3 regions of the Rhizobium sp. BIGb0125 genome follow, and region 2 is predicted to be linked to each of the others. Evidence: riboswitches for the same ligand, from Rfam matches in the RefSeq annotation. Region 2 holds a riboswitch; each other region holds the start of a gene.
The links. A riboswitch is a leader RNA that binds a small molecule or an ion and turns the genes downstream of it on or off. The one in region 2 is predicted to bind cobalamin.

Region 1 (4,175 bases), on a different contig from region 2:
AATCCGGCCGCCAGCACCACCAAGGTCGAGGAAATTGCCTGGCGCGGCGCAACACGCAAAAGTTTTGCCGTGCTGTTGGGCACGGCGCCAGCCCGCAGCCTTGCCGAATTGTGGTCCTGGTCGATCGATGTGGGCGATACCTATCAGGCAGAGCCGGACCCGGTTGGCTGGTATGAAATGATATCCGTGTCGGCGGGTCGCCTGCGCATCAACAAACAGGATGGTTCGGTGGTGGTCAAAGCCGGGGACTTCACCATTTTCGACAGCGCCCAGCCTTATTCCTATGAAAATATCGGCGATGAAGTGCTGCATTTTACCCGCGTGGTGGTTTGCTAAACGCAAGCCCAAACACCCCAATTCCTGCCTTCCGCATATATCGAGCATGATCATGAGCACCACAAAGACCTTCACGCCATCAGGTTATTCGCACGTCCAGCCGGGACATGTTGCCAGTGTCGTCACCTGTCTGGAAATGACCGAAAACCCGCACGCGGCGGAACCGTCCTTTGCCGGTGACATCCGCCTTGAACGAATGGAAAAGCCAAATCTGGAGGCCTACCGCACGCTGTACCGAAAGATTGGTGCAGAATGGCTGTGGTTCTCGCGCCTCATCATCAGCGATGAAAAACTGGCCTCGATCATCGGCCATGACGACGTCGAGGTCTATGTGCTGCGCGATGGTCAGCAGGACATCGGCCTGATGGAACTTGATTTTCGTCAACCGAATGAGTGTGAGCTGGTGTTTCTGGGCCTGACCGAGGAAGTAACCGGCAAGGGTCTTGGCCGCGCGCTGATGAATGCGACGCTGAAACGTGCCTGGCAGAGAGACATCAAACGCCTGCACCTGCACACCTGCACGCTGGACCATCCCTCGGCACTCGGCTTTTACCTGCGCTCCGGTTTCCGGCCGTACGCTTTTCAGGTGGAAACGCAGGCCGATCCGCGCCTGACCGGCCACCTGCCACTGACGGCCGCACCGCATGTGCCGCTGATCCAGCCGGAATAGAAACAAGCCTAACACCAGTCACCCAACCTTGCCCTTGTCACACGGTTGCCAGGGGCAGGGGCTTGCCGTGCATTCGCCACCCAATGCTCTTGCCATAATAGATAGTCATGTTATGTAATAACGTAACTTATGTTGTCTGTCGGTCCATCCGCTGCCCGTACCAAAGCGCGGCTTGGTAACATTGACAGTGATATCTGAACGTGTAGCTTGTCTGGGTCATGGTTCTTCCACCTCTGGGTGGAAGCTAAGAGGGAATTCGGTGCAAAACCGAAGCTGTCCCGCAACTGTAAGCGGTTAGCCGTTTGTCCAACATGTCACTGGCAGAAATGCCGGGAAGACGGACAACGGCATTGACCCGCAAGCCAGGAGACCTGCCTGACGAGATACGATTCCGTGGTCGGGGTGTGCCACAGGAATGAGTGTGTGCGCGGCCTTCCTGCCAGACATGCCTTCATTTTTGCTGCCTCCTGTATTCGAGATTTTGGCAGTGAATGAAGACGTAGAACTTAAGAAAACCCCACCCATGCGCCCGTCACGGCGCGCCATTCTTCTCATTGCAAAGTCTGCCTTTGCCGCATCTCCACATCTGGAAATGCAACGTCTTGCCGAAAACCTGGCTGAACATATTGCGCTGTCACACTCCGGAGACATCGTGCAATTTGCCTTTACGGAGCAGGGCACGCCCTCGCTGCGCGACGGGCTGTTTTCCCTGCTGGAACAGCAGCTTGACCATATCACCATTCTGCCGCTGGTTCTGCCGGTCGAGCCGAGTTTCCGCAACTGGCTGGTCAAGTCGCTGAAGCGCTGGCGTGCGTCAGCCACCCAGCCCTGGCCCGAAATTTCCATCACCGGCGATATCGCCTCTGCCAGCCAAATGCTGCCGCTGATGAGCGAGCTTTTGGGGCAGGCGCAGGCGCTGGAAACCACGCCCGCCAAGGCGGTCGTACAGGAAGGCTCGCTGGTGCCCGCGCAAAAATACCGCGTTCTCGTCTGTTCCGGCGGTGCCTGCAACAGCGCAGGCGCCGATACGATCTGGAACCACCTTCGCAACCAGCAGGAACGTTTGAAACTGCGCGTCACCGGTGCTGGCACCATGACAGCCAAATCCACCTGCCTTGGGCCGTGCAATCTGGCGCCGGTGCTGCAGGTGTTTCCCGATGGCACCTATTACGGCGGCGTTACCGAACAGGCGGTCGATGACATCATTGCAGGCCATCTGCTCGGCAGCCCTGAACTCGGCAACCATGTGGTCGAGACCCACGCCTACCATCCAACAGGCCGCAAGCAGCGGCTGCGTATTCCCCAAAACTGATCCGAGGAGATAAAATGTCATCCAAATTCCTGTCGCGCCTTGGTGCGACCTGGCTTGCCACCGCCGTCATGTCCACGGCGGCTGCCGGTTTTGCCGCAGAGCCGCTGCGCGTTGGCGCAACCTACATCACCTCGGGCACCGATCCGGCCAAGGGTTCCAATGGCTGGGCACTGACCAGCCACGGCGTTGGCGAAAACCTGTTTACCGTTGACCGTGATGGCAAGCTGGTGCCGGAACTGGCTGACAAGGCAGAGCGCAATGACGATCTGACCTGGACAATCACCCTGCAGCCGGGCCGCGCCTTTTCAGACGGTTCGCCCGTCACCGCCAAGGCGCTGGCCGCCGGATTTGACAATACCTTCGCCAACAACAAGGCGGCGCTTGCGACCGGTGGCAAGCTGAGTTTTGCCGCGGTGGATGACCTGACACTCAAGGTCACGACGGAAAAGCCGGTGCCTTACATTCAGGCGCTGTTTGCCGAATGGCCACTGGTGGCCTACACACCGGCGGCCAATGGTGAAGCGCTGTTTACCGGCCCTTACAGCATTGCCGCCTTCAAGACAGATGCCTCGATCACACTTGCACCCAACGCCCATTTTGCCGGTGCAGACAGTCGTTCTCCGGTTGAGTTCCGCAAGTTTGGTGACGCGCAAAGCATGACATTGGCGCTGGAATCCGGCGAGCTTGATCTGGCCTTCGGCCTGCCGTCGGAAGTCGTCAGCCGCCTGAAAACCAACCCGGACCTTACCATCAAGTCTTTCCCGGTCGGTTATCAGTATCTGGCCTTCCTCAACACCACCCGTCCGTTGCTGGCAGATGTCAAACTGCGCCAGGCGCTTGATCTGGCCTTTGACCGCACCGAACTGGCAGCTGCGATCAATGGCGGTGAACCGGCAACCGGTGCTTACGCCGCCTATTTTCCCTTTGCTGGAAAAAATGCCCGCGTCACAGATCTGGATAAGGCAGCGGCGCTGCTGGAGGAGGCGGGCTGGACCAAGGGTTCCAACGGCACCCGCGAAAAGGACGGCAAGCCGCTGCGCCTGCTGGCCATTACCTATCCGCAGCGTCCTGACCTCGTAACCATGCTGCCGGTCGTCAAGGCGCAGCTGGCACGGGTCGGCGTGGAGCTTGATACGCAGGTGGTTGAAAGCATCCAGCAGGTTGCTTCGGCAGGCGATTTCGATATTGCGCTCTGGGCACAACACACTGCACCAAGCGGTGACCCGGCCTTCTTCCTCAACTCGATGCTACGTACCGGCGCGTCGCTCAACTACGCCAAATATGCATCGCCGGAATTTGACGCCATTCTCGACCGCTTTGCGTCGGAAGGTGAACCGGATGCCCGCGTCAGCATTGCGCTGGATGCGCAGGACAAGCTGTTTGAGGACGTTCCGGCCTCGTTCCTTGTCTCGCCGGTCTGGTATGTCGGTGTGTCCAAGCGGCTGGAAAACTATCAGCCCTGGGGTTCGGACTACCACGTCCTGCGCGCCGATATTGGCGAAGCGAAATAGTCATGAACCTGATCTGGCCCTGCATCAGATCAGCCATTGGGCTGGCGGCGATTTCCTTCGCCGCCTTCGCCATTATTTCGACAATGCCGTCTGACCCCGTGGCCATTGCCGTGCATGTCTGGAACCTGCCGGCAACGGATGCAACATTCGCGGCCTTGCGGGCGGAATGGGGGCTGGATCAGCCAATTCCGCTGCGCTACCTGCACTGGCTGCAAGGGTTCGTTGTGGGCGACTGGGGCCGCTCCTTCCGCACGGGTGAGGCGGTGTTTGCAGAGTTTGCCGCGCGCCTGCCGGTCTCGCTGTTCATGGGCCTGTCAGGGCTTTTTCTCGCCATGCTGCTGGCCGT
Region 2 (4,175 bases):
TCAGGAAATCCGCCGCTTCGGCATTACGCCAAAGGCCGCGCTGATCAGCCACTCGAACTTCGGTTCGCGTGATTCGGAAAGCGCCCGCAAGATGCGTGACGCCTTGCAGATCGTGCGTGACACTGCACCAGATCTCGAAGTCGACGGCGAAATGCAGGGAGGTTCTGCCCTGACGGAAAGCCTGCGCAAGCGCGCCATGCCTGACAGCACGCTGTCTGGCGAAGCAAACCTGCTGGTGTTCCCGAACCTTGACGCGGCGAATATTTCGCTCGGTCTGGTCCGCACGATGACGGATGCGCTGCATGTTGGCCCGATCCTGCTCGGCACCGCCCTGCCCGCACATATTCTGTCGCCAACCGTGACATCGCGCGGCGTGGTCAACATGGCAGCCCTGGCTGTCGTGGAAGCCTCGCATCCGTAATGGTGCCCTAAAGCTGCGTTAACGCAGTTTTGAATTGCCGATTGCCGCAACTGCCTCATTTATATGATAACAATCTGATGAATGAGGCGCTTGCGGCATATCTTTTTCCATCCTTTTTGTTTGGATGTCCGCAGACGCGAAGCCGAAAACGCAACCACATCGGAAGCGGAACATACAGGTGACAGCTTTGAAACTGCGCAATTTTACAATGCTGTTTTTGCCGGTATTGATCGGTAGCTTTCCTGCCGTGTCCTTTGCCGCCTCGGTGTGTGATGACCTGCGTCAGGAATTGCGCGCACCGGCACAGATTATTGGCAACACTGCCGAAGTGCGCCATTTTGCCAGCGCCTTGACCCGCCAGAACATCATCATCCGCAAAATCCGCAATGATCTGAGGGCCTATGGCTGCTCGAGCGGCAGCATTGTCGTTTACGGTGGTGAAAATGCCCAGCTGTGCGACCAGATTGAAGATGCGCTTTATGACGCCGAGGCGGAGCGTGACGACCTGCTTGTCAGCCGCGACCAGATGATAGCGCAGCAACGTAATCGCGGCGTTGACCGCGACCGTGTCATGGCAGCACTTGATGCCAATGGCTGCTTTGACGAGCGCCCGCAGTCTGCGGCCGCTAGCCCGAATGATCAGACCCAGGAATTTGCCCCACCCGGCATGATCGAGGTGGACCCGAACCGCCAGCCGGTGTTCACACCGCCAATGCAGGGCGGCCTTAGAACCCTGTGCGTACGCACCTGCGACGGCGCGTTCTTCCCGATTTCGTCCAATGCCTCACCGCTTGATTTTCGCCGTCAGGCCGCGACCTGTGAGCAAATGTGCCCCGGTTCTGAGACCGAGCTTTATTACCACTCCCTGCAAGGTCAGGAGAGTGCGGACATGGTTTCTGCCGAGACCGGCAAACCATACAAGGACCTGCCGACCGCCTTTGCCTATCGCAACACGTCAGCAGACACCCGCTCGCCGTCCTGCGGCTGCAACATGGCGTCCTACTTCGACCAGATGAAAAAGCAGGAAGAGGCCAACCAGTCCAAACCCGCAGAACCCTATTCCGGCGTTACCGATATCAAGACGCCGAATGGCGAAAAGAAGCAGGCAGAACAACCGGTTGCCGAAGCACCAGCCGAGCGCGACTATGACCCCAAAGATAGCAAAGTCCGGGTCGTCGGACCACAATTTCTGCCCGAGGAAACCAGCCGGATCGATCTGCACAATCCGGCTCTGCAAGGTGCACAACCGCAGCAGCAGTGATGCACGACGCCTTTCCTCACACGCGCCAATAGATTTAGCGACGGCCCCACTGATCCTGGAACACCAGATCTTCCAGCGGCAGCCTTTTGGCCCAGCCCTTAACCGCCAGTTCCGGCTCGCGGTAGAGTTCGGTCACGTAACCCAGACATAACCAAGCAACGATTTCGATATGGTCGGGAATGCCGAGAATGCGGCGTATGTCTGCATCATGGAAGATACTGACCCAACCGACACCCACCCCTTCGGCACGGGCAGCAAGCCACAGGTTCTGGATGGCGCAGACCGTGGAATAGACATCCATGCGCGGGTTGTGGGTGCGTCCCAGAACGACGGTACCACCACGGGTCGGATCGCAGGTCACGCAGATGCTGAGGGGGGCGGTGCGAATGCCCTCGAGCTTGAGGCTACGATAAAGGCTCTGCCTGTCATCTTCGAACAGCAGCGCCGCCTCCTCATTGGCACGGGCGAAAGCCTGCCAGGCGGCATCACGCACCGTCTGATCCCTGATCAGTGTGAAGTTCCACGGCTGCATGAAACCGACCGAAGGTGCGGCGTGAGCGGCGGCCAGCAGCCGCTGCACCAGATCATCCGGCAATGGATGGCTTTCAAACTCATTGCGCACATCACGGCGCGTCTCAATGGCCCGGTAAACGGCTGCCTTGTCATCACAGGAAAAAGCGCCGGCCGCGTGGCGGGCTTCAGAAAACGGATCATCCTGCATCGTTAATCCCCAACAATGCCTATCGCCGGCAGATCCCGCAGAACCCATCCGGCAAACAACCATTCCCGCCGTCCATACGGGCTGGTCTATGATGTCGGGCCGGTCTTCTGGCTTGGCATCGTCCTTCCGCTGCCGCCTTCCCGGAACATCCAGTGGCGATTGGTGCAGCAGATGTCCGCCTTACAGCGTTGGGCACGCTCCGGTCTTGCACCGGATTCCCGATTCTCCCGCACGTCGTGCAGGCACCTGACGGCAGTGCTTATGTCCGCTAGATCGCGCAAATGCAAGCCGCGTGCATGTGGCGTCAGGTCGCCGGGAAATACCTGACATAGGCGAACTCATCGCCATCAGGCGACCAGTTGGGCGAGTTCATGGTGCCCTGCCCGCCAAACAGCTCAAACAGCGTCTCGACATTGCCGCCATCGGTATCCATCAACCGCACCCGCACATCGAGGTCACGGGGATGGTCAAAGACATCGGCGTCGTAGGACACGAACACCACCTTGTCGCCTGATGGCGACGGATGTGGAAACCAGTCTCCAAAATTACTGTCGGTTACGCGCTCGACGGATGAGCCATCAGTCTTCACACGCCATATCTGCATCAGCCCGGTGCGGCTGGAATTGAAATAGATCCACTGGCCATCGGCGGAGTAATCCGGCCCGTCATTACGGCCCTCACCATGCGTAAGACGTGATTCAACTTCGTTCTCTATGTCCATGGAATATATATCAAAAACCTGATCGCGAATGCCGCAGTAGGCAAGTGATTTTCCATCCGGTGACCAGCCATGCCAATAGGATGGCAAATTGTGCGTCATCAGCTTTGGCGTGCCGCCGGAAGACGGCAGCAGGTAGATTGCGCTCTTGCCAAACTCCACCTTGTCGGAAATGGCATAAAGCGAACCGTCGGGCGAAATGCCATGGTCGTTGTTGCACAGGGTCGCAAAACCTGTGTCCACCTTGACCGGTGTCGGATCACCCGAAAGCGACAGGCGATAGATCAGCCCATCGGCATTAAGCAGAAGGTATTGGCCATCCGGCGACCAGTTGGGCGCTTCAAACAGCGCCTCGGTCTGCCAGACCACACGCATCTGACGGGTGCGGATGTTGTAGATTTCGATGGAACTGCGCACGCATCCTCCCGGGATTACTCATCAACAGGATTGAGCGGACATTTTATTTGCCTCGCCCGACACCTTCACATAATGATCCTATTGCCGCAGGCACCGTCCTGCAAATTCAAATAAGGAGAACAGCAGCGTTTCGGCACCGTACGTTTACCCTGCCCCGTTTCTCCCAGGTTCGAGGTTCTGCGATGAATTCCATCGCCGATCAAGGCATCCGTATTGGCCGGATTGCCGCCATGCTTCCCGTCAAGGACATTCAAAAGGCCCATGACTTCTATGTCGGTGTTCTCGGCTTCACCAAGGTCTTTGAAAACGGCAATCCCGTCGGTTTCATGATCCTGAAGCAGGGCAATGCCGAGCTGCATCTGACCCTGCAGCCGTCACACAAGGCAGCCCCCTTCAACGTTGCTCACATGATGGTGAGTGACGTCGATGCCCTGCATAGGCTGTGCAAACAACATGGCCTGCGCATCATCAAGGGTCTGCAGGACAAGGATTACGGCCTGCGCGCCTTTGTTTTTGAAGACCCGGATGGCAACCGCATCGATGTCGGTCAGGTAATCTAGGTACGGGAATGGTGTCGCGCCGACGCGCTCCGCTGGATCTCTGTGACAAGCATAGAGACGACGAGAGTCGTGTTGCA
Region 3 (4,175 bases), on a different contig from region 2:
ATGAATATGGCACCGATCATCGCAGACACAGGCAAAAGACGCTGATGTCCGGAGCCAGCAATGAACCGTGCGGCATGGGGAATGACCAACCCGACAAATCCGATACAGCCAACGATGCTGACGACGGTTGCCGTCATCAATGCCGTCACGCCAAGCAGAGTTATGCGTACACGACGAACGGGAATACCAAGTCCGGCGGCGGTATCTGTACCGAACATGAAAGCATCCAATGCCCGGGCATGGGCCGCACAAAACACAAAACCCAACAATGCAACGGGTGCAGCGAGATAAACGTCCGGCCAGCGCACACCGGACAGGCTACCGAGCAACCAGAACATCACACCACGTGCCTGTTCTGCATTTGCAGATGTGGTGACGATATAGGATGTCAGCGCATTAAAGAGCTGCGAACCGGCCACGCCGGCAAGAATTATACGGTCGCTGCTGCCACCAGCGCCGGCCGCAAGCAGTGACACGAGAAGAAACGCAACGACGGCGCCCAGAAATGCGCCCGTAGACAGTGTCAAAACACCGTAACCGATTCCCAGAACCATAATACAAACGGCACCGGTCGAGGCACCTGCGGAAATGCCCAGCACGAAAGGTTCAGCAAGAGGGTTGCGTAGCAATGCTTGCAGGATCACGCCACAGAGCGCCAGCGCAGCCCCTGCACTTGCCGCAACCAAGGCGCGGCTCAGACGATAGTCCCAGATTACGCCTTCATGGATGCGGCTGATTTCAAACGGCATTCCAAAGGCGCGTTTCATGATCGCCTTGACCGTCGTATCGAGCGGAATGGAAATTTCGCCGATCGACACGGCAAGACTTATCATGAAGCCGAGAAGCGTCAGAAAAAAGACGGTGACTGCCAAAGGCAGCCACCATGCTGAACGACGTGCAGGCATTTCTGTCACTTGGAAATCCCGAGCGCCTGGATACCCTTTGCCAGGATTTCAATGCCATCAATCGTACGAATGGTCGGGTTCATGGACTGTGCATCCATCATGACGAAATGTTTGTTCTTAACGGCATCCATGTGGCTGGTGACCGGATCGTTCTCCAGGAAGTCGATCTTGACCGCAGGATCATCGGCGGCATAACGGCGACGATCCATGGTAGCGATAACGACGACAGCAGGGTTGGATTCGGCAATGGTTTCCCAACCGACCAGCGGCCACTCTTCTTCCGTGCTTACGACATTTTTGGCACCAAGCGTTTTCAGAATATAGGCCGGAGCACTGTTTTTACCGGCAATATAGGCGTCGCCCTTCACTTCCTTGCTGGAGAACCAGAAAACAACAGGAAGATTGGCCGACGATGCGTTTCCGATCGACGCGACGGCTGCGGCCTCACGTGCCCTCAGATCGGCTACCAGTTTTTCGCCCCGTTCTTTGATATCGAAAATATCGGAGAGTTCGCTGATCTGCTGATAGATCAGATCCATCGTGAAAAGTTCTTTGCGTACGCCATCGCCACCATCGGCATTGATCTTGGCCACGCAGTCTGCAGGAGAAACATAGGTATTGATGCCAAGTGAACCGAATTGTTCGCGTTTGCCCACAGAACCCTGCGTGCCGACGTGCCATTCGAACTCCGCAGCAACCAGATCAGGCTCTTTGCCGACAACCGATTCAAAGCTGGGGTCATTGTCTGCAAGGCGCGGAATTTGCGCATTGACGCCTTCATATTCTTTCAAAACCGGCCCAACCCAAACGGCGGTACCGGCAATCTTGTCTGCCAAGCCAAGGGAAAACAGGATTTCGGTCATGCCCTGTCCGATCGAAACGATCTTTGCTGGCGCCTTTTCGAACGTAATCGACTGACCGCAATTGGTAACCGTCAACGGATATTGGGTCGCCGCATGGGCACTAGCAGAGAACCCGGCAACTAAAACGGTTACAGCACTGAGAGTTTTTATGATGGCACGCATGGAAGCCTTCCGATTGGAAATATTTGAAATGCAGTTGAGATTACGGGCCTAAATTGCCCGGTTTGTGCAGCGTTTAGAAAAACGACGCGCGGTTAACCCAACAATGCAATGAACGGAGGCAACAAATGCATATGTTATGTAATAACATGACTATTCCTTTCCGGACAACCCCGCCCGGTGCGTTGGATTAACAAATAACGGCAGGTCTCCTGGCTCACGAATTCACGCCGTTCATCTGCCTTCCCGTGCACTCAGCGGCACAGTGGCATGGTGTAAGAGCTACACCACAAGGATGAGCGGCAATCCGCTTACAGTTGCGGGGGCAGCCATGGCATTGTTTCTTCGATAGAAACGCACCATGTTCCCTATTAATCCCCTCCAGGTACAACCCTTTGGAGAACCGTCGGATGCCACTTATGGCCAAGGCGCAGACAAGGTCAAGGCTATTGCGACAGACCGAACAAAAGAAAACCGCCGCCCCAGAGATTGAGGCGGCGGCATTTTTCATTCTCAAAAATCTTGGAGGCTCAGAATTCTGTCCAGTCCGCTTCCTTGGCTGTAGTCGCAGCGGCAGATGAACCGCCACCGAAGGCGCTCGCCAACCTATTGCCCAGTGCACGTGCTGGAGACGCAATCGGCCTGGACTTTGTCGATGCTGCCACCGGTGCCGGTGCAGCAGGTCGCGAAGCCGAAGCGGCGGCGCGAGGAGCAGCAGGCCTTGCGAAACCAGCCATACCGCCGGTGCCTGTCAGTCTGAACTGGCCGAGCAGCGAGTTAAGGGACGTGGCTTCCGTTGCAAGACCATGGCTTGCCGCCGTTGTTTCTTCGACCATGGCAGCGTTCTGTTGCGTGCCCTGATCCATGGTGTTGACGGCGGTGTTGATTTCCTGAAGACCAACCGACTGTTCGCGGGTTGCCTCAGCAATCGCGTGAACATGCTGGTTGATTTCCTGAACCTGAGCAACGATAGCGTCCAGCGCCTTGCCTGTCTGGTCGACAAGGTGAACCCCGGTTTCGACATGCGATGTCGAGGCAGTGATCAGCGACTTGATTTCCTTTGCGGCATTTGCAGAACGCTGGGCAAGTTCACGAACTTCCTGCGCCACGACAGCAAAACCCTTACCAGCTTCACCAGCGCGGGCCGCTTCGACACCCGCGTTCAGAGCAAGCAGGTTGGTTTGGAAGGCAATGTCATCGATAACACCGATGATGTTACCGATTTCGCTGGAGGATTTTTCGATCTGCTCCATTGCGGTGACGGCTTCACGCACCACTTCACCAGACTTTTCTGCTTCCTGACGGGTACGGGAAACCAGGTGGCGTGCCTCTTCTGCGCGCTTGGCGGAATCTTTGACCGTCGTGGTGATTTCTTCCAGAGCGGCGGCTGTCTCTTCAACAGAAGCAGCCTGCTGCTCTGTGCGGCGGGAAAGGTCGTCAGCCGAGGAGCGGATTTCATTAGCACCAGCATCGATGGCGCGGGCATTTGTACCAACGCTCTGCATCGCCAGATCAAGCTTTTCTGCCGAATGGTTGAAGTTCTGACGCAGTGTGTCCAGTTGGCCGTTAAATGGATGTGCAATACGCGCAGCCAGATCGCCATCAGCCAGTTTGCCAAGCGCGGCACCCAGCGTATCGACGGCTTTCTGAATTTCTGCGGCTTCCAGGACCTTCTGCTGCTCGCGTTCAGCGCGCTCATTCTCGGTGCTGACGCGATCTTCATCAGCTTGACGGGACAGGCGACCACGTTCAATGGCGTTGTCGCGGAACACGGCCACTGCGGCCGCCATGTTGCCAATTTCGTCCTTGCGGTCGAGGCCGTCAATTTCAGACTTCACATCGCCACTGGCCAGTGTCTGCATGCGTTCGCGCAAACGAACCATCGGTGCAGTGATACCGGCGTGAGCGACGTAAATCGCAAAACAAACGGCCGCCACCAAGCCAACACACATAAAGATGAAGCTCTGTGTAATCGTCGAGCCGATCGATGCGGAAAGCGACTTGCTGCCATTGTCCAAAAGCTGCGACAGTGCGGTGTTGTTGGCACCGGCCTGATCCGAAACCTGTTTCAACAGTGTTTCCAGCTTTGACTGCATGGCTGGTAGTTCTGCGCCATTGCCGCCGAAATGCAGCTGCAGCATTTTTTCATACATGGTTTGCAGTTCGTTGGTCGAAGCCAGCAACTTCTCGATGTCGTCCTTGCGGCTCGGAACCGACGCCGGCACGGCGGCCAGTCGATCCTTGGCAA

Region 1: linked by a shared signal. The riboswitch ahead of M2418_RS10710 ((2Fe-2S) ferredoxin domain-containing protein) and the one ahead of bluB (5,6-dimethylbenzimidazole synthase) in region 2 are both predicted to bind cobalamin.
Region 3: linked by a shared signal. The riboswitch ahead of M2418_RS12630 (ABC transporter substrate-binding protein) and the one ahead of bluB (5,6-dimethylbenzimidazole synthase) in region 2 are both predicted to bind cobalamin.

What each region holds. Positions count from the first base shown of each region.
Region 1 is NZ_JANUDV010000003.1:498,849-503,023, reverse strand. It holds gene M2418_RS10720 (helix-turn-helix domain-containing protein) at 1-336, shown strand, start outside; gene M2418_RS10715 (GNAT family N-acetyltransferase) at 389-1,006, shown strand; cobalamin riboswitch at 1,209-1,400, shown strand; gene M2418_RS10710 ((2Fe-2S) ferredoxin domain-containing protein) at 1,530-2,318, shown strand; gene M2418_RS10705 (ABC transporter substrate-binding protein) at 2,333-3,829, shown strand; gene M2418_RS10700 (ABC transporter permease) at 3,832-4,175, shown strand, end outside.
Region 2 is NZ_JANUDV010000002.1:14,916-19,090, forward strand. It holds gene M2418_RS04125 (NADP-dependent malic enzyme) at 1-421, shown strand, start outside; gene M2418_RS04130 (DUF2865 domain-containing protein) at 600-1,682, shown strand; gene bluB (5,6-dimethylbenzimidazole synthase) at 1,717-2,403, opposite strand; cobalamin riboswitch at 2,483-2,668, opposite strand; gene M2418_RS04140 (TolB family protein) at 2,708-3,538, opposite strand; gene M2418_RS04145 (glyoxalase superfamily protein) at 3,721-4,098, shown strand.
Region 3 is NZ_JANUDV010000004.1:193,989-198,163, reverse strand. It holds gene M2418_RS12635 (iron ABC transporter permease) at 1-905, opposite strand, end outside; gene M2418_RS12630 (ABC transporter substrate-binding protein) at 911-1,930, opposite strand; cobalamin riboswitch at 2,112-2,350, opposite strand; gene M2418_RS12625 (methyl-accepting chemotaxis protein) at 2,458-4,175, opposite strand, start outside.